3 regions of the Phytobacter sp. V91 genome follow, and region 3 is predicted to be linked to each of the others. Evidence: predicted binding sites of a transcription regulator. Region 3 holds the regulator's gene; each other region holds the start of a gene.
The links. Region 3 encodes CRP, which controls carbon source genes, mostly activating them, when cyclic AMP is high. Its sites were predicted from a motif close to ATGTGANNNNNNTCACAT; they were not measured.
Positions count from the first base shown of each region.

Region 1: a site for CRP is predicted at 2,214-2,231, ahead of ACSZO4_RS04520 (iron-containing alcohol dehydrogenase). Genes of this name have one in related genera too.
Region 2: a site for CRP is predicted at 3,196-3,213, ahead of focA (formate transporter FocA). Genes of this name have one in related genera too.

Region 1 is NZ_CBFFRJ010000013.1:54,313-61,444, reverse strand. Features, by position in the region: partial or broken gene ACSZO4_RS04530 (phosphoglycerate dehydrogenase) at 1-10, opposite strand, end outside; gene ACSZO4_RS04525 (dihydrodipicolinate synthase family protein) at 60-944, opposite strand; gene ACSZO4_RS04520 (iron-containing alcohol dehydrogenase) at 959-2,110, opposite strand; gene dtnK (D-threonate kinase) at 2,288-3,535, shown strand; gene ACSZO4_RS04510 (D-threonate 4-phosphate dehydrogenase) at 3,528-4,517, shown strand; gene ACSZO4_RS04505 (DeoR/GlpR family DNA-binding transcription regulator) at 4,519-5,280, shown strand; gene ACSZO4_RS04500 (L-lactate dehydrogenase) at 5,292-6,236, opposite strand; gene ACSZO4_RS04495 (GNAT family N-acetyltransferase) at 6,384-6,866, shown strand; gene ptrR (putrescine utilization regulator PtrR) at 6,820-7,132, opposite strand, start outside.
Region 2 is NZ_CBFFRJ010000023.1:25,408-32,539, reverse strand. Features, by position in the region: gene pflB (formate C-acetyltransferase) at 1-2,226, opposite strand, end outside; gene focA (formate transporter FocA) at 2,278-3,135, opposite strand; gene ycaO (30S ribosomal protein S12 methylthiotransferase accessory factor YcaO) at 3,543-5,303, opposite strand; gene serC (3-phosphoserine/phosphohydroxythreonine transaminase) at 5,758-6,846, shown strand; gene aroA (3-phosphoshikimate 1-carboxyvinyltransferase) at 6,918-7,132, shown strand, end outside.
Region 3 is NZ_CBFFRJ010000014.1:22,155-29,286, forward strand. Features, by position in the region: gene prs (ribose-phosphate diphosphokinase) at 1-531, opposite strand, end outside; gene ACSZO4_RS04665 (NUDIX hydrolase) at 724-1,443, shown strand; gene ACSZO4_RS04670 (hydrolase) at 1,536-2,552, shown strand; gene ACSZO4_RS04675 (YheU family protein) at 2,554-2,772, shown strand; gene ACSZO4_RS04680 (phosphoribulokinase) at 2,814-3,683, shown strand; gene ACSZO4_RS04685 (OsmC family protein) at 3,752-4,156, opposite strand; gene crp (cAMP-activated global transcriptional regulator CRP) at 4,465-5,097, shown strand; gene ACSZO4_RS04695 (YccS/YhfK family putative transporter) at 5,145-7,132, shown strand, end outside.

The DNA.
Region 1 (7,132 bases), on a different contig from region 3:
TAACTTTCATTGCGCGATCCTGTATTCAGAGCGGCGCATTGCGCCGCTATCGATAATTATTACTGTAAGTAGGTATAAATGACTTTTTCGATCTGCTCGATTTGTTGTTTGTTAAATTCAACGGCATAGCGACTGTCGCCTACGTCCTGGCCTAAAATCTGCAAGGCTTTTTTCACTGCGGCTGGAGAAAATGCCACTTTATACAAATCCGTGCGCAGGCCGGTGAAGCTTTCCTGCGCAGCATGAGATGCTGCAATATCACCCGCATTAAAATGTGACCAGATGGCATTAATTTCTTTCGGCGCAACGTTTGCCAGGCCTGAAATACATGCAGAACAACCATCAACGAAACCCTGATGGATTAGTGGATCAGGTCCATTGAGAACATCGAAATTATCTATATCTTTCACCGCATTCAGAAAACCACTCAGGCTTTCATAACTACCGGCGCTGTCTTTAATCCCGATAATATTCGGATGCGCCGCCAGAGTGCGAACGGTCTGTGGTTCAAGGGTATTCCCGGTGCGGGCAGGGATGTTATACAGAAATACCGGAACACTGAGTGCGTCAGCGATGGCGGTATAATGGGTAATTAATTCATTTTGTTTTAATGGTACAAAATATGGGGTGATCACGGAAACTGCATCCACGCCCAGTTTTTCAATTTGTTTCCCTAAGCGAATAGTTTCACGGGTAGAAATTTCGCCAATATGCGCCACGACATTTGCTCTGCCTGCGACTTCATCAACACAGGTTGCGGTAACCGCGACTTTTTCCTGCTCATTCAGAACAAAAAACTCGCCGTTTGTGCCGCCACAAAAAATGCCGTTTCCTGCCGCAAGTTGACGATTAATCTGCTGGCGTAATGCAACGGGATTAAAGGCGCCGTCAGAATCAAAAGGCGTAACAATGGCGGTTAAAACCCCTGCAATCTTTTTACTCATGTTGTTGTTCTCCTTTACTTTGAATTTGTAGGAAACAGTGTCTGATAAATCGCCTGCACATCGTCATGGCTGACGGTGCAGGGGGCATTATTCATTAAGCGTTTGACGTTAAGCGCCGCATCCGCCAGCGAGGGAATGTCGCTGCGGGGGACGCCCAGACTTTCCAGGTTATCCGGCAGATTCAGACGCTTCACCAGCCCGGCAAAGAACTGCACGAGCCCGTGAGATTTCTCTTCCGCGCTGAGCGAGGTATCAGCATCCGGCAGCAGATCCCAGACCTGGGCAAACTTCTCAACCGCAAAAGGGCGAACCACTTTCATGCAGGGGGCCAGCAAAATGGCGTTAGCGACCCCGTGCGGCAGATGGTATTTGCCACCGAGCGGGTAAGACAGGGCATGCACCAGATGGGTACCCGCATGGGTAATAGCCGCACCGCCGTAGTAAGAGGCCCATAACATCTCAAGACGGGCTGCCAGGTTATGCGGCTCATTGACTGCGGTTTCGATGTTATGCAGCAGCTTACGCAGGCCGGTCAGCGCCACGTTATCGCTTACCGGGTTGGCAATGGTGGCGGTAAAGCACTCAATCAAATGGCAGAGCGCGTCGATGCCGGTAGAAGAGGCGATATGCGCTGGCATACTGGTGGTCAGTTCCGGCAGTAAAGCGACGTAATCCGGGAGCAGAACCGGCGAAATAATGCCGATTTTTGTGTCCTGCTCAGGAATAGCCAGAATGGCGTTCGGCGTGGCTTCGGATCCTGTGCCTGCGGTAGCCGGGATCAGTAAAGAGGCAACACGCGCAACGGGCTTCACGCCCTCAAGCATGGCATTGAGGCCTGGCGACTGTGGGTGATGTAAAACGGACAACAGCTTGGCGACGTCCAGCACGCTCCCTCCGCCGATCCCGACAATCAGATCAAAGCCAGCGTCCGGCGCATTCGCCATAATCTTCGCCACATCATGCTGACTCGGCTCAGGCGGGACTGAATCGAGAATCTGTACATGGCGGCCATCTGCCGCAAGCAGGGTGAGGATCTGTTGGGTGGCGGCAAGTTTGATGACATTGCTGTCGCTGACCAGTAAGAGGCTCTTTTTTCCCGCCAGCAGCGGTGCCAGAGCCGGGATAGCTCCTGCGCCGCTGATGAGGGTGCTGTTAATCGTAACCACAACGTTCTCCTGTCTGTCATTATCTTATGATTGAACTTAATCATTTAATTTCAACCACGGTCACTGTATGGCCTAAATTTATAATTTATTCGCAAATTAAATAAGTTGATCTTGCTCACATATAATCAATCATGATTGAATATAATCATGTCCAGCATAATACGACCCGGAGCACGAATGAACGTTGGGATAACTACACAGAAGTCAGCGCACAGCATTGTGATTCTGGCCGATGATTTTACTGGGGCGAATGACGCAGGCGTCAGCCTGGCGCAGGCAGGAATGAGCGTTGAGGTTGCGCTCGATGACAACTATCTCAGCGATGCGCAGGCGCAGATCTTTAATACCGACAGTCGGGCACTGTCAGCCTCCGATGCCGCCGCACGGGTTAGCGCGCTGGCAGCAGAGGTTTTGCAGCACGCCTCGCCGCAGTGGCTGGTAAAAAAGATGGATTCCACATTACGCGGCAATCCAGGCGCCGAAGTGGCTGCCCTCCAGCGGCTTACGGGAGTTGCCGCCATCATCGTGGCGCCTGCTTTTCCTGCGGCCGGGCGGGTGACCCTTGGCGGGCAGTGCTTTGTTAAGGGGGAACTGCTCACCGATACCGAATTTGCCAGCGATCCGAAAACGCCGGTCGTCAGCGCCAGCGTGGGGGCGCTTTTTAGCGGCGACGTGCGCCATGTGCAACCGGCTCAGCTAGCGCAGGCGCTGGCGGAAGCAACAGCAGAAAAACCGGTCGTGCTGGTGGTGGATGCCCAAACGGATGCGCATCTTGATGAGATTGTGACCCATGCCATGCAGGCTGAACTCAGGCCATTGCTGGTGGGATCGGCAGGCATATGTGATGCGCTGTCGCGTCGCCTTACTCCGGTCAAAAGCGGACAGGTGCTGGCGATTGTCGGCTCGATGAGTGAAATCGCTCAAAAGCAGCTGGCGGCAGTGGCGGCGCATCCTCGCTGCCAACAGTTTTTTATTGATATCAACACGATATTCGCTCCCCAGCCAACGGACTACGCCGCGGCCATTGTTGCTGCCTTACAGGACGGAAAGCACTGTCTGGTGCACACCTGCCCGGATGAGCAGGCGCGTCATCAGGTTACCGCCCTGTGCGAGCGCTGGGGACTCAGCCGTACCGAATGCGGTGAGCGCATTTGTGACTATTTAGGCCAGTTGACCCGCAATGTGCTGGCGCAGACCCAGCCTGACGCGCTGTATCTCTCCGGAGGGGATGTGGCCATCGCGGTCGCCCGTTCATTGGGCGCAAAAGGTTTTCAAATCCAGGGCCGCGCCGCAGGCTGCGTGCCGTGGGGATATTTTTCAGGTTGCGAATGGCAACGACCAGTGATGACCAAAGCAGGGGGCTTCGGCGACGAAACTACGCTGCTTAGGGCTTTGAATTTTATTGAGGAGAAATCGAGTGACTAATGTTATTGCCGTAACTATGGGTGATCCGGCAGGGATTGGCCCGGAGATCATTATTAAATCGCTGGTTGAAGGAGAACTTTCCGGTGCGCCGGTGGTGGTGGTGGTGGGCTGCGCCCGGACGTTTCAGCGTATTCTGGCGCTCAATATTACGCCGCATGCGGAGCTGCGTATCATCGAACAGGTGAGCGAGGCGCATTTTGCTCCCGGGGTGATTAACGTGCTGGATGAACCTCTGGCGGAGCCGCAGGCGTTAGAGCCAGGTAAAGTCCAGGCCCAGGCCGGGGATCTGGCCTACCGCTGCGTGCGTCGCGCCACCGAACTGGCGATGGCCGGAGACGTAAAAGCCATTGCCACTGCGCCGCTGAATAAAGAAGCGCTGCATCTTGGCGGGCACCATTATCCGGGACATACCGAACTGCTGGCTAAACTGACCAATATCAATGACTACGCCATGGTGCTGTATACCGACAAACTTAAAGTCATTCATGTCACCACCCATATCGCGCTGCGTAAATTCCTCGATACGCTCAATCAGGACAGGATCAAAACGGTCATCCGCGTGGCAGACCGTTTCCTTAAGCGCGTGGGCTTTGCTAACCCGCGTATCGCGGTGGCCGGGGTCAACCCGCATGCCGGTGAAAACGGACTCTTTGGCGATGAAGAGATAACCACCGTCGGCCCTGCGGTTGAGGCGATGAAGGCCGAAGGGCTGAATGTGACCGGGCCGTGTCCGCCGGATACCGTGTTTATGCAGTGCCACGAAGGTATGTATGACATGGTGGTGGCCATGTATCACGATCAGGGACATATACCGTTAAAATTGCTGGGCTTTTACGATGGGGTTAATATCACTGCGGGCCTGCCGTTTATTCGTACCTCAGCGGATCATGGCACCGCATTTGATATTGCCTGGACCGGGAAAGCAAAACCGGAGAGCATGGCGGTATCCATCCAGTTGGCGATGCAAATTACGCGAGATTAAAATGAAGGGATATAACCGGTTAGAGCAGATTATGGACTATCTTAAGGGCCACAATCTGGTGACAGTGGATCAACTGGTGGCGGCCACCAACGCCTCACCGGCCACTATCCGTCGCGACCTGATTAAGCTCGATCAGGAAGGGGTGATCAGCCGTTCCCACGGCGGAGTGACCCTGAACCGGTTTATCCCCTCGCAGCCAACCACGCTTGAGAAAATGCAGCGCAACCTCAGCGAAAAACATGCCATCGCCAGCGCGGCCGCCGCGCTGGTGAAAGCCGGAGATGCCATTGTACTGGATGCCGGAACGACCATGATTGAACTGGCGCGTCAGCTCACCCATCTGCCATTGAGGGTGATCACCAGCGATTTGCATATCGCGCTGTTTTTATCCGAGTTCAGGCAAATCGAGGTGACAATTATTGGCGGGCGGATTGATGATTCCAGTCAGTCCTGCGTGGGGGAGCACGGGCGCAGACTGTTACAGGGGATCTGGCCGGATCTGGCATTTGTCAGCTGTAACGGCTGGGATCTGGAAAAGGGCATCACCTCGCCAACGGAAGAGAAAGCGGCTTTGAAACGGGCGCTGATTGATAATGCCCGGCGTCGGGTGTTGCTGGCGGACAGCAGCAAATACGGCGCCTGGTCATTGTTCAACATTGCCCGTCTTGATTCTCTGACCGATATCATCACCGATGCGCAGCTCAGTGATGATATCCGCCAGCAGCTTGCGGCATTGCCTGGGCAGCTAACCATTGCTGGTTAACGGCGCGTCTTTTAGGGCAGTCGTGAAATATTCTCTTTGATCACGGCGACGGAGTGGTTAAATTTCGCCACTTCGTCACCTTCCAGCTGTAACTCAATAATCTGCTGAACCCCACTTTGCGCCAGAACCGCAGGCACGCCGATGGCCACGTCATTCACGCCGTATTCCCCTTCCAGCACGCAGGAAATGGCCAGCGCGCGGTGGCTGCCGGTAAAGATATTGCGGCAGATTTCGGCAATAGTCCCGGCAATCCCGTACTCGGTGCAGCCTTTACGGGCGTAAATCTCAAACCCGTGTTTGCGTACCTGCTCGGCGAGGGCATCGCAATCCAGTGGTTTACCGGTTTTACGCAGCCAGACGTCGGCAATCGGCGAACCGTACACCGAGGAGTGCGACCACACCGGGAACTGGGTGTCGCCATGTTCACCCAGAATAAAGGCATCAATACTCTGGGCGCCAATGTCGAGGGTTTGCGCCAGAGCGCGACGCAGACGGGTGGTATCAAGCCAGACGCCGGTGCCGATCACCTGATTGCGCGGCAGACCGGAGAGCTTCCATACCTGCCAGGTGATGATATCGCAGGGGTTGGTGGCGATAAGAAAAATACCCTTAAAGCCATTTTCCATCATCGGCGGGACGATATTTTTGACGATCCGCGCGGTGTTCTGTAACTCATCAAGCCGCGTCTGGCCGGGCTTAAGCGGGCCGCCTGAGACGGTGATAACTGCAATATCCACATCAGCGCAGTCGGTTGCATCACGACTGGAGATAGTCATCATGCCGGGCATATAGGCGGCAGCGTCCGCCAGATCCTGCACGTGTCCTTCGACCCGGTCACGGTTGAGGTCCACCAGGATCAACTCTTCAGCAATATTTTGATTGAGCAGGGCGTAAGCGGCGGATGCGCCAACGTTGCCGGTACCGATAATCATCACTTTGCGGGCTTTGGTATTCATTTCAATTCCGTCGTCTGGATTAATCTGAGCGTAAAGTACCGCCTGAGCAGAACCCTGTGCAATGTGGAGGGGGATTTATAAGTTAATTATATGGTTAAGCGGGCAGAGTTTGCGCGTAATTTAACAGAACAATAACAGGAGGATGCCATGTACACCGTGATACCCGCTTCGGCTGCGCAGCCAGAAATTCGCACCCTGATTGCCGCGCTAGATGCCTGGCAGTCGCAGCTTTACCCCGAGGAGAGTAATCATCTGCTCGATCTCGCCACGTTGCCCGCATCGACCCTGATCCTGCTCGCCATCCGCCATACCGGCGGTGAGTTCATCGGCTGTGGCGCGGTGGTGCTTAACGGCGATGGCACGGGCGAGATAAAGCGCGTCTATATTGACGCCCGTCACCGGGGGCAAAAGTTGGGTGAGCAACTGATGGCTGAGCTGGAGAAAACGGCGCTGGCGCGCGGTTGCCATACGCTGCGGCTGGAGACCGGTAACCAGCAACCGGCGGCGGTACGTCTGTATACGCGCTGCGACTACCAGATACGCAGCGCCTTTGCCCCTTACCAGGACGATCCCTTAAGCATTTTTATGGAGAAGGGTCTGACTGAGGATGTTCGTTTAACAATTCTATAAATGCATCGAGATGGCGGGTTTTGGCCCCGCGTCGCCAGACCAGCCAGGTGGTCAGCCAGCGCCAGTTTTCCGCCAGCGGCCAGGCGCCGACCTGATGATGACCGGGCATACTTTCCAGCATGCTGCGCGGGATCAGCGCCAGTCCTGCCCCGGCGATAACGCAGGCCAGCATACCGTGATAGGACTCCATCTCATGGATTTTGCCGGGCGTAGCCTGGTCGGCATGAAACCAGCTTTCGAAATGGCGACGATAAGAGCAGTTGGCG
Region 2 (7,132 bases), on a different contig from region 3:
GGAGTTAAAACGTACTGCGTAGCCAGATACACGGATGGTCAGCTGCGGATATTTTTCCGGGTTTTCCATCGCGTCGAGCAGCATTTCGCGGTTCATCACGTTCACGTTGAGGTGCTGACCACCTTCAATGGAAGACTCATGATGGAAGTAACCATCCATCAGGCCTGCCAGGTTGGTTTTACGCACTTCGTCGTCTTTACCCAGCGCATTTGGAACGATAGAGAAGGTATAAGAAATACCATCTTTAGCGTAAGCAAACGGCAGTTTAGCAACGGAGGTCAGAGAGGCAACAGCACCTTTCTGGTCACGGCCGTGCATTGGGTTAGCACCTGGTCCGAATGGCGCGCCAGCACGACGACCGTCTGGGGTGTTACCGGTTTTCTTACCATACACAACGTTGGAAGTGATGGTCAGAACAGACTGAGTCGGGATAGCGTTGCGATAGGTAGTCAGTTTCTGAATTTTTTTCATGAAACGTTCAACCAGGTCAACCGCCATGTCATCAACGCGAGCGTCGTTGTTACCAAACTGCGGGTATTCGCCTTCGATTTCGAAGTCGATAGCCAGACCGTCTTCGTCACGAATTGGTTTAACTTTCGCATGTTTGATTGCAGACAGGGAGTCAGCAGCAACGGACAGACCTGCGATACCACACGCCATAGTGCGGATAACGTCACGGTCATGCAGCGCCATCAGAGAGGCTTCGTAGCTGTACTTGTCGTGCATGTAGTGGATGACGTTCAGTGCGGTGACGTACTGTTTAGCCAGCCAGTCCATAAAGTGATCCATACGATCCATTACTTCGTCGAAGTTCAGAACGTCGCCTTTGATAGGATCAGTTTTCGGACCAACCTGGATTTTCAGTTTTTCATCAACGCCGCCGTTGATTGCATACAGCATGGTTTTCGCCAGGTTAGCGCGAGCACCGAAGAACTGCATTTGTTTACCAACAACCATCGGGCTTACGCAGCAAGCGATAGCGTAGTCATCGTTGTTGAAGTCAGGACGCATCAGATCATCGTTCTCATATTGCAGAGAAGAGGTATCGATGGAGACTTTAGCCGCGTATTTTTTGAAGTTCAGTGGCAGTTTTTCAGACCACAGAATGGTGATGTTCGGCTCCGGAGACGGCCCCATGGTGTACAGGGTGTTCAGGAAGCGGAAGCTGTTTTTGGTAACCAGGGTACGGCCATCAACGCCCATACCGGCGATAGATTCAGTTGCCCAGATCGGGTCACCAGAGAACAGTTCATCATATTCTGGGGTACGCAGGAAGCGAACCATACGCAGTTTCATGACCAGGTGGTCAACCATTTCCTGCGCTTCTTGCTCGGTGATTTTGCCTGCTTTCAGGTCGCGTTCGATGAACACGTCCAGGAAGGTAGCGGTACGACCGAAGGACATTGCTGCGCCGTTCTGGGATTTAACTGCAGCCAGGTAGCCGAAGTAAGTCCACTGAATCGCTTCCTGAGCGGAAGTTGCCGGAGCAGAGATATCGCAGCCATATTTTGCTGCCATTTCTTTGATCTGGCCCAGAGCACGATGCTGCTCGGAGATTTCTTCGCGCAGACGGATGGTGGCTTCCAGGTTAACGCCGTTTTCCATGTCAGCTTGCAGAGACAGGAACTGTGCGTATTTGTCTTTCAGCAGGAAGTCGATACCGTAGAGTGCAACGCGACGGTAGTCACCGATGATACGGCCACGGCCATATGCATCAGGCAGACCAGTCAGAACACCGGATTTACGGCAGTTCAGGATGTCTTTGGTGTAAACATCAAACACGCCCTGGTTGTGAGTTTTGCGGTAGTCGGTGAAGATTTTTTTCAGCGCAGGATCCAGCTCGCGGTTATACGCTTTGCAAGAACCTTCAACCATTTTGATGCCACCAAACGGGATAATCGCACGTTTCAGCGGAGCTTCAGTCTGCAAACCAACAATTTTCTCGAGGCTTTTGTTGATATAGCCTGCATCGTGAGAAGTAATGGTGGACGCAACAGAGGTGTCGAAATCAACAGGCGCATGAGTGCGGTTTTCCTGTTTAACACCTTCCATAACTTTGTCCCACAATGTGGTGGTCGCATCAGTTGCGCCAGCCAGGAAGGACTCATCACCTTCATATGGGGTGTAGTTTTTCTGGATAAAGTCACGTACGTTTACTTCTTTCTGCCAGTCACCTTTCGCAAAACCTTCCCAGGCTGTGGCTAACTTTTCATTAAGCTCGGACATGTAACACCTACCTTCTTAAGTGGATTTTTTATTTACTGCCTGAGACAACCATTAATGATGGTTATCGCCACGCAGGTAAATGACCCAGTATGTCAACCCAACTAACAACCCTCCACCAATGATATTCCCAATTGTTACAGGAATCAGATTATCGGTGATGAAATTTGCAATAGTCAGGTGAGAAAAGTTTTCCGGGCTGGAACCAACTGCGGTCCAGAACTCCGGGGTCGCAAAGTTACGAATCAGGATACCCATCGGGATCATAAACATGTTTGCGATACTGTGCTCAAAGCCGCTGGCAACGAACATGCCCACCGGCAGCACCATAATTAACGCTTTATCTGTCAGGCTACGACCAGAGTAGCTCATCCATACTGCCAGACAGACCATCAGGTTTGCCAGAATACCTAATGCGACAGCTTCAACAAAAGTGTGGTGCAGTTTATGGTCGGCTGTCTGCAGGACGTTTAAGCCCCAACCGCCATTTGCCACCATATATTCGCCAGATAACCATATCAATAGCACGAACAGCAATGCGCCAATCAGGTTACCGATATAGACGTTTGCCCAGTTACGTGCCAGTTGGCCCCAGGTAATACGTCCGCTGGCTTTGGCCACCACAATCAATACGGTTGAAGTGAAGAGGTCAGCGCCACAGATGACGCAAAGAATCAGCCCTAATGAGAAACAGATACCGCCAACAAGTTTAGCAATGCCGAAAGGCATCGATGCTGTACCCGTGGTGGCCGTAATATAGAAAACAAAAGCGATGGAGATAAAGACGCCCGCAGTAATGGCCAAAAAGAACGTGGTCAGCGGTTTCTTTGTTGCTTTATAAACACCTGCATCTTCGGCAACTTTTGCCATCGCAGCTGGAAGTAATAGATCAAAAGGGTTGTCAGCTTTCACACTAACTCTCTCTTTGTTTTAAGTCGGCGAGGAGATACTAACAAAGCATTATAGAAGAGAATTTGATATGGATCATATCTCGCCTGGCTAATAGGACCGCAAAGCGCGTGGTTTTACAGCGAATGCGAGTTAACTTGTTGTTTATAATTATAAAAATAAATTTTAAATTTTGCAAAAAGTGTTGAATTTTTTTATGTGGCCTCCCGAAAACCGTTAACTAAAATGGAGTAATTGCCATAAAAAGTAACAATGAGCCCTGGGTAGCTATATATGCATTTACCCATAATTAACTTAATTATTACAATTGGCACTCATTGCCGAAATATTAATAAAATGGGGCAATGAAATTGCCCCATAATATAGCGTAGACCTGTCATTAAGCCTACATATTGTCGTACTACTTGTTGTTAATTCGACCAGAACGTCCGTTTAGCACGTTGTAATTTTTCGTAAGCAGCTAACAACGCCTGATGGGCCGGGAACGCTTCCAGAGAACCATCTGCAGGCTGAAGCCCATAGAAAGGCGCTTCGCCGCTGAGGGCGGCGCTGGCAGCATCGACGGCATCGGCACCGTACATCCGCACAAAGGCATTCAGATACTGCAAAGGCTGACGCTCATCTTCCTGCGCCAGCAGCAGTAAGGTCTGCAGGCAGCGATAGTAATTGATGCGCTCTGCGCTAAAGACCGAGCCATTGAACTCAATGGTCCACTCAGCCCAGGATAACGCCTGATCCAAATCACCGCCTGCGAGGGCGAGCATGGCTTTCAGTTCACCAATACGCAGTGTGAACCAGCCGTTATCTTTGCCGGTTGCGATACCCAGCAGTTCACGGACGCGGGTGAAGTCGTCATGACCTTCTTCATCAAGCTGCTCGATAAGGTTCAGGTAATCTTCTTTCTCCCACTCACTGCCTGGCAGGGAGAGGATTGTTTCGCGCAGATGAGTACCCATGGCATTGTTGGCCAGCCACAGATCTTCCGCCGGATAGATGTCGGACATACCCGGCACCAGGATACGGCAAGCGTAGACGCCCAGATGCTCGTAGTCGGCGATGTACACTTCTTTGTCTTCTGCGTTGAAGATGGCCATCAGCGTGGCGAACTCTTCTTCGGTTGTCCCGGCGAAGCTCCAGTCAGCGAAAGGATAATCCGCATCCTGCTTAAACAGATCCCAGGAGATAGAGCCGCTGGAATCGATAAAGTGGGTTTCAAGATTGGTGTGTTCTGCCACTTCTTCATCATCGAAGGTCGGAGGCGTAAAGACATCCAGATCTTTCAGACCGCGGCCCTGCAACAGTTCCGTCACCGTACGCTCCAGCGCCACGCCAAAATCAGGGTGTGCACCAAAGGAGGCAAAGCAGGTGCCGTTAGCCGGGTTGAATAACACAACACAGATAACCGGGTATTTACCGCCAAGCGAACCGTCATACGCGAAGATCGGGAAACCTTCAGCTTCCAGTTTTTCAATAGAGGCAACGACGCCATGATAGCGCGCCAGAACTTCCGCCGGGATTTCCGGCAGGCTGATGCGTTCGCTGATAATGCGGTTTTTGATATGGCGCTCAAATACTTCGGACAGACCCTGAACGCGGGCTTCGTTCGCGGTGTTACCAGCAGACATGCCGTTGGACACATACAGGTTGCCGACGATATTCATCGGAATATAGACGGTTTGCGCGTCAGACTGACGGGTAAACGGCAGGGCGCAAATACCCCGCGCTTCATTGCCAGACTGCAAATCGACCAGCATGCCCGCAGTCAGTTCATTCTCCGGATCGTAAAATGCGCGCAGGCGGGCATCCAGGATACCTTCCGGCAGCGTCTCATCTTCTGGCAGCGGGAACCATTTTTCATTCGGATAGTGAACGAAGGGGCCATCAGCAATGGCATCGCCCAGCCAGAAGTCGGCAAAGAAATAGTTGGTGGACAGACGCTCGAAATATTCACCCAGCGCAGAAGCCAGGGCCGCTTTTTTGGTGGCGCCTTTGCCGTTGGTGAAGCATAGCGCGCTGTCTTTATCACGGATATGCACGGACCAGACGTTTGGCACCGGGTTCAGCCAGGAAGCCTCTTCAATATTAAAGCCGAGATCGAGCAGTTTTTGCTGGAAGCGAGCGATGGAATCTTCCAGGGCGGCGTCTTTGCCGGGGATATAGGTTTGCGTCATAGCAGCAGTCACTTTTTTGTACGTAAAGCGGGCGATCATACGGGTTTTATGTGACTGGCGCTATCTTCGCCGGGCGGTCGGCGAAAATAAAACTTTCCCCTGAGATTATCAAAGGTAACTGCCTGTTAACGCATAAAAATAAAAGTGTTTGATCTCTATCGCTTGTACGCAGATTTTCGTCGGCTGGCGATGCAGTCCGACAGCGGTCAGCGCAAAGATAAACTTCAATGATGTTAGTAGCGCATAAATCCAGAATGGTCGAAGGTCAACGGGATAATTCGCCTGTCCCTTATAGCCAAAATGTCGGTTTTATGACGATTCACCGGAAGAATGTTTTGTGTGAGGTGGCGCACATTTGCCGGGTCATAAGTTTTAGACATTGCGGCGCGTGTCACTGAATGATAAAACCGATATCCACTGTTATAACTTATTGCTTTTAGCGTGGTGAGGGGAAATGGCTCAGGTCTTTAATTTCAGTTCAGGTCCGGCAATGTTACCGGCGGATGTGCTTAAACAAGCTCAACAGGAGCTTTGTGACTGGCAGGGTCTTGGTACATCGGTGATGGAAATCAGCCACCGTGGCAAAGAATTTATCCATGTGGCGGAAGAGGCAGAAAAGGATTTTCGTGACCTGCTGAATATCCCCTCGAACTATAAAGTACTGTTTTGCCATGGCGGCGGCCGCGGTCAGTTTGCAGGCGTTCCGCTGAATATTCTGGGCGATAAAACCACTGCCGATTATGTTGATGCCGGTTACTGGGCGGCAAGTGCGGTAAAAGAAGCGAAAAAATACTGCGCTCCTAACGTTATTGACGCCAAAATCACGGTTGATGGCCTGCGCGGCGTGAAGCCAATGAGCGAGTGGCAACTGAGCGATAACAGCGCTTATCTGCACTACTGCCCGAACGAAACTATCGACGGTATTGCCATTGATGAAACGCCGAACTTTGGCAATGACGTGGTGGTGGCGGCGGACTATTCATCAACGATCCTTTCTCGCCCACTGGATATCAGCCGTTACGGCGTGATTTATGCCGGTGCGCAGAAAAACATCGGCCCGGCGGGTTTAACACTGGTGATCGTTCGTGACGATTTGCTGGGTAAGGCGCATCAGGCATGCCCGTCGATTCTGGATTACAGCATCCTGGCCGAAAATGACTCCATGTTTAACACCCCGCCGACCTTCGCCTGGTATCTGGCCGGGCTGGTGTTTAAATGGCTGAAAAACAACGGCGGCGTTGCTGCGATGGATAAGGTTAACCAACAAAAAGCCGATCTGCTTTACGGCGTTATCGACAGCAGTGATTTCTATCGTAACGATGTGGCGAAAGCGAACCGTTCACGTATGAATATTCCGTTCCAGTTGGCCGACAGCGCGCTGGACAAACTCTTCCTCGAAGAGTCGCTGGCTGCAGGCCTGCATGCCCTGAAAGGTCACCGTGTGGTCGGTGGTATGCGTGCTTCAATCTATAACGCTATGCCGCTGGAAGGCGTGAAAGCACTGACCGAGTTTATGGCTGACTTCGAACGTCGCCGCGGCTAATTTCGCTTTTCCTCATACCCCCGTGGCGTGCTGCGGGGGTTTTTATTCCGTTTTGTTGAGAGTTAAGTTTCATGGAATCCCTGACGTTACAACCCATCGCGCGGGTCGATGGCACCATCAATCTGCCTGGTTCTAAAAGTGTTTCCAACCGCGCCTTGTTGCTGGCCGCCTTTGCACAAGGCACCACCGTCCTGACCAACCTGCTGGACAGTGACGATGTGCGCCATATGCTCAATGCGCTCAGTGCGTTAGGCGTTTCCTTTACCCTGTCAGCCGATCGCACCCG
Region 3 (7,132 bases):
ATCCTGGGCGCCACTGGCTTTCGCCACGTTATGAATTTTCTTTAACGCCCCCGCATCGGGTGCCACCAGCATCAGCCTGCCCGTGCTGATGGCATGACGCAGGTTTTTGCTTTTCAGCAGGCAGGCCTCCTGAGCAATCACCACGCAGTTATTGATGGCCGCGGCTGCCGCATCGCTATGTGGATCCAGCAGAAAAACTTTGCTGAAGTTAAGTGTATTCAACTGATTAGCGAACACTTTAAGGGCAAAGCTATCACCGTTAACCATATGCCTGTCCTGACGCGCCCAGGGCAGCCAGGCCAGTTCAAGATGGCTTATCGCGATGTCGGTAACATGGCGCACAGCCTCAACCAGTTGTGCTAACAGCATGAAATCGTTCATATCACGCATGGCTGCGAAACGGATACGCATGACCCTGGCAAAACGTGGCAACTCATTGCTGACTTTTAGCCATACCGCACCATCAGGAAAGACACCATGCTCGATTTCAACTTGCTGATTATCAATAGTTAGTTCTATTTTTTTGGTCATAATTCACCTCACTATTAATTAATGTCCCTGGGACACATACAATATTGTCCATAAGACACTTATCGGCAAGTTATTTTTTGCACATTGAGAAGAAAAGGAATTAACAGCATGATATTTAAAGAAATAAAAGTTATCTTGCCGCGCTTCGTGGGGCTGATAAACTTGTGGCGTGTTAACTAAGACGAGTAAGCGATGATCAGCGAAGCAGAGTATCTGGATTCTTATGATGCCAGCCGGTTCCCTTCCCCCCTGGTGACGGTGGACAGCGTATTGCTAACGCTTCATGAGCAGGTACTTTGCGTTTTACTGGTGGAGCGTGCCAGCCCGCCGCAGCAAGGGTACTGGGGTCTGCCTGGCGGGTTTATCGATATCGAGCAGGATGAATCAACCCGCGCCACTGCGCTACGTAAGCTCACGGAAAAAACCGGTATCTCTCCCTCATGGCTGGAACAGCTGGATACCTTTTCTGGCGCACAGCGCGATCCGCGTGGCTGGAGTCTGACTATCGCCTGGTATGCGCTCATCTCATGGGTGGCCTGCGCTCCGCACGTCGCAACCGTCAGCGACGCTAAATGGGTACCGGTAAGCTCACTTGATGATATCGACCTGGCCTTTGATCACCGGGAGATAATTCAAACTGCGCTGCAGCGATTACGGCAGAAAACGATGTACTCTTTACTGCCTGTTTATTGTCTGCCTGATACCTTTACCCAGACACAATTGCAGGAGGCGACCGAAATTATCCTCGGCCAGCCTATCCAGCGAAAAAGCCTGATTCGCCGTTTCGAGGCTTCAGGCATGTTTGAAGAGACTGGCGAAAGCCTGGCGACTGGCGCACGGAAAGCGCGCTTATGGCGACGTAAGCCTGATGTCGACATCCATCTCTTTTCCCGTAATTTACTGGCGGATTAGCCTGTATACCGCTCGTAGCCCATGAAATGAACAATCGGACATGCTGCGTGTCGTTATAGTCATCCCCCAACAATTTATCGATTTTCTGTACTATGGCTGAAATGACCCCTTCGCAACTTTCGGAAATTGAAGAGAATACGCAGGACTTCCGCCCGATGCGCGGAGCGCGTAATCCCCATTTCCAGACCATGCTGCCGCGGATTATCCGTCGCAAGCTGGGCTTCGCCCCCCACTGGCAGCGCCTCGAACTCCCTGACGGCGACTTTGTTGATCTCGCATGGAGCGAAGATCCGGCTCAGGCCCGGCATAAGCCACGGCTGGTGGTCTTTCACGGGCTGGAAGGCAGCCTTCACAGTCCCTATGCGCACGGCCTGGTTGAGGCGGCAAAAGAGCGTGGCTGGCTTGGTGTGGTAATGCATTTTCGCGGATGCAGCGGCGAGCCTAATCGTCTCAACCGGATTTACCATTCAGGTGAAACTGAAGACGGGAGCTGGTTTTTACACTGGCTGCGCCGGGAGTTTGGCGAAGTGCCCACTGCGGCAGTCGGCTACTCGCTGGGGGGCAATATGCTCGCCTGCCTGCTGGCAAAAGAAGGCAGCAGCGCGCCGCTGGATGCCGCAGTGATTGTCTCAGCCCCCTTTGTGCTGGAAGCATGCAGCAACCATATCGAAAAGGGCTTTTCCCGGGTCTACCAGCACTACCTGCTCAATTTGCTCAAAGCCAACGCCTCACGCAAACTTAAGGCCTATCCAGGCTCCTTGCCGGTGAGCCTGGCGCAGCTGAAACGCGTCCGCCTGCTGCGCGAATTTGACGATTTGATCACCGCGCGTATTCATGGCTTTGCCGATGCGATCGACTATTATCGCCAGTGCAGCGCGATGCCGCTATTGAACAAAATAGCCAGACCGACACTGATTATTCATGCGAAAGACGATCCTTTTATGGATAGCCATGTGATTCCCGATCCGCAATCCCTGCCAGCGACAGTAGAGTATCAACTTACCGAGCATGGCGGCCATGTCGGCTTTGTGGGCGGCACGCTGCTTAGGCCGCAAATGTGGCTTGAGAAGCGGATCCCTGACTGGCTAAATACCTGGCTGGACGTCTAAGATGATAATTCCCTGGCAAGACCTCGCGCCTGAAACTCTGGACAATCTGATTGAGAGCTTTGTCTTGCGCGAAGGCACTGATTATGGTGAACATGAGCGCGCATTCGCGCAAAAAGTTGCCGATGTTAAGCGGCAACTGAAAAGTGGCGAAGCGGTGCTGGTGTGGTCAGAGTTACACGAAAGCGTCAACATTATGCCGCGCGCGCAGTTTCGCGAGTAACAGGATCCCGGCGAAAATACTCGCTTTTTCATGGAGCAACTATGTCTGCAAAACATCCGGTTATTGCCGTAACGGGCTCCAGTGGGGCAGGAACCACCACCACCAGCCTGGCGTTTCGTAAAATTTTCGCCCAGTTGAATCTGCACGCCGCCGAAGTCGAAGGCGACAGTTTCCATCGTTTCACCCGGCCAGAGATGGACATGGCCATCCGTAAAGCGCGCGATTTAGGCCGACATATCAGCTACTTTGGCCCGGAAGCCAATGATTTTGGTCTGCTGGAAAGCACCTTTATCGACTACGGGCAAACCGGGAAAGGTCAGTCGCGAAAATACCTTCACACCTATGATGAAGCGGTTCCGTGGAACCAGGTGCCAGGCACATTTACCCCCTGGCAGCCCCTTCCTGAACCCACGGATGTCCTTTTCTATGAAGGTTTGCACGGCGGCGTAGTCACGCCACAGCATGACGTTGCGCGGCATGTGGATCTGCTGGTCGGCGTGGTTCCTATTGTCAATCTGGAGTGGATGCAGAAACTGGTGCGGGATACCAGCGAACGCGGCCACTCCCGTGAAGCAGTGATGGACTCTGTCGTGCGCTCAATGGAAGACTATATCAACTTCATTACGCCGCAGTTTTCCCGCACCCATATTAACTTCCAGCGCGTTCCCACCGTTGATACCTCAAACCCGTTCGCCGCCAAGGTTATTCCATCACTGGATGAAAGCTTTGTGGTGATCCATTTCCGTAACCTTGAGGGGATTGATTATCCCTGGCTGCTGGCAATGCTGCAGGGCTCGTTTATTTCTCATATGAATACGCTGGTGGTTCCGGGCGGCAAAATGGGGCTGGCGATGGAGCTGATCATGACACCGCTGGTACAGCGGCTGATGGAAGGCAGAACGATAGCGTAATTTCAGCGCCCTCCCCTCGCAGGAGAGGGCCAGAGCAGGGCATCAGAACCTACAATGCCCTTATCCAGTCAGGCTTCAATCACTTCATATGTATGAGTGATGTTCGCCGCTTTTTCCAGCATCAGCGCCACCGAGCAGTACTTCTCAGCAGAGAGATCCACTGCACGCGATACCGCCGCATCTTTCAGCTCTTTTCCCGTCACAATAAAGTGCAGGTTGATATGGGTAAACAGACGAGGCGCTTCTTCACGACGCTCAGACGTCAGTTTCACTTCGCAGTCCGTCACATCGTGGCGACCTTTTTGCAGAATAGATACAACATCGATAGCGCTGCAGCCGCCAGCCGCCATCAGCACCATCTCCATCGGGCTTGGGGCTTTGTCGCCAGAGTTTCCATCCATCAAAATTTGGTGCCCTGATGCGGACTCGCCAAGGAACGTTAACCCTTCAACCCATTTCACACGTGCATGCATTTTGATTCACTCCGGAGTAGCAATTTTCTCTACAGATTACGCGTACATAAGAAAAGGCGCAACGGAAGGCGACCTGCGTCAAGCTGAAGCGAGACACCAGGAGACAGGCGGCAAAAGCTATGCTAAAACAGTCTGGATGCTACAGTGATACATAGACGTACTGCATGTATGCAGAGGACTATATATATTAGAGGCCGCAGACACGTCTGACGGTTCACTTCCCAAGTATCGGGAAGACAGATTGCAACCCCAGATGCAGGGTGCAGATCCTGAGTCTGGAGCCAGCTTATAACAGAGGATAACCGCGCATGGTGCTTGGCAAACCGCAAACAGACCCGACTCTCGAATGGTTCTTGTCTCATTGCCACATTCATAAGTACCCGTCGAAGAGCACGCTGATTCACCAGGGTGAAAAAGCGGAAACGTTGTATTACATCGTCAAAGGCTCAGTGGCAGTGCTCATCAAGGATGAAGAAGGGAAAGAGATGATCCTCTCTTACCTGAATCAGGGTGATTTTATCGGTGAACTGGGGCTTTTCGAAGAAGGTCAGGAGCGTAGTGCATGGGTACGCGCCAAGACTGCTTGTGAAGTGGCCGAAATTTCCTACAAAAAATTCCGTCAGCTGATCCAGGTAAACCCGGATATTCTGATGCGTCTGTCTTCGCAGATGGCGCGTCGCCTGCAAGTGACATCGGAAAAAGTCGGCAACCTCGCTTTCCTCGATGTAACAGGCCGTATTGCTCAGACGTTACTGAATCTGGCAAAACAACCCGACGCAATGACTCACCCGGACGGTATGCAAATTAAAATAACCCGTCAGGAGATTGGTCAGATCGTGGGCTGTTCTCGCGAAACCGTAGGCCGCATCCTGAAGATGCTGGAAGATCAGAACCTGATCTCCGCCCACGGTAAAACCATTGTCGTGTACGGAACACGTTAAGTCTTCGAACGGTGCATTATCATAGGTAATGCGCCGTTTTTGTTTCTATGTGGCGCAGGCTGATTTACCACCCCGAAATCAACTATGCACTGCGACAAACGCTGGTGTTATGTCTGCCGGTGACCGTTGGTCTGATTGTCGGCCGACTGGATCTCGGTCTTCTCTTCTCGTTAGTTCCCGCCTGTTGCAACATTGCCGGTCTCGACACCCCGCATAAACGCTTTTTTAAACGGGTGATTATTGGCGGTTCGCTTTTCGCCGGTAGCAGCCTCGCGGTGCAATTTTTACTCTTCGAAAATGTCCCGTTGCCTCTTATTCTGACGATGATGACGCTCATTCTTGGGGTGACCGCGGAAATCAGTGCGCTACATGGCAGGTTACTACCCGCCTCACTGATCGCCGCCATCTTTACTCTGAGCCTTGCGGGCAATATGCCGGTCTGGGAACCGCTGTTGATCTACAGTCTCGGCACCCTGTGGTACGGCGCGTTTAACGCCTTTTGGTTCTGGCGGGAGCAACCGCTTCGCGAATCCTTAAGTTTGCTGTACCGGCAACTGGCCGATTACTGCGAAGCAAAATACAGCCTGCTGACCCAGCATGCGGATCCGGAAAAAGCGCTGCCGCCGCTACTGGCCCGCCAGCAAAAGGCCGTGGATATGATTAGTCAGTGTTATCAGCAACTGCATATGCTGGCTGCGAATCATAATGGTGACTACAAGCGGCTGCTTCGTGTCTTTCAGATGGCGCTCGATTTGCAGGAGCATATAGCCGTCAGCTTGCATCAGCCTCAGGAAGTGCAGGCGCTGGTCGAACGCAGCCATGCCGAAGAAGTGATCCGCTGGAACGCGCAGACCGTCGCGGCCAGGCTGAGGGTCATTGCCGACGATATTCTCTATCACCGTTACCCCCAGCGCTTCAGTATGGATAAACAAATCAGCGCGCTGGAGAAAATCGCCCACCAGCATCCTGATAACCCGGTGGGGCAGTTTTGCGCCTGGCACTTCAGCCAAATCGCCCGGGTTTTGCGAACGCAGCGCCCCCTCTATATTCGCGATCTGATGGCGGAAAAGCAGCGCAGGTTGCCGCTACTACCGGCACTCAGAAGCTATTTATCTCTTAAGTCCGCGGCCTTACGCAACGCTGCGCGCATCAGCGTGATGTTAAGCGTCGCCAGCCTGATGGGCAGTGCCCTGCATTTACCCAAGCCCTGGTGGATCATGATGACCGTGATGTTTGTCACCCAAAACGGCTATGGCGCAACGCGAGTGCGCATTTTGCACCGGGCGGCAGGCACAATGGCCGGGTTAATCATCGCCGGAGCCACGTTGCACTACCATGTACCGGAAGGCTACACGCTGGTCACCATGCTGATTGTCACCCTGATAAGCTATCTGATCATTCGCAAAAGTTACGGCTGGGCGATGGTGGGCTTTACCCTTACGGCGGTGTACACGCTTCAGCTTCTGACCCTCAACGGCGAACAATTTATCGTCGCCCGTCTTATCGATACGCTGATTGGCTGTCTGATAGCCTTTGGCGGCATTGTCTGGCTGTGGCCGCAATGGCAAAGCGGCCTGCTGCGACGCAATGCCCATGATGCGCTGGAAACGTATCAGGACGCTATCCAGTTACTCCTGAGCAACGATCCGCAGGTCACGCCGCTGGCATACCAACGAATGCGCGTCAACCAGGCGCACAACGCCTTATTCAACCCCCTTAATCAGGCGATGCAGGAGCCGGGCTTCGATACGCGCTATCTGTCGGATATGAAACTGTGGGTCACTCACAGCCAGTTTATTGTTGAGCATATAAACGCCATGACCACCCTGGCGCGGGAGCACACCATGCTGACGCCGGACCTGGCGCAACGCTATTTGCAGTCATGTGAGATTGCGCTGCAACGTTGTCAGCAGCGGCTGGAATACGACGGAGCGGGAAGTTCAGGGGATGTGAATATTCTGGAAGCGCCGGAGACCCTGACACGGGGTCCTGTGAGCACGCTGGAACAACATCTCCAGCGTATTCTCGGGCATCT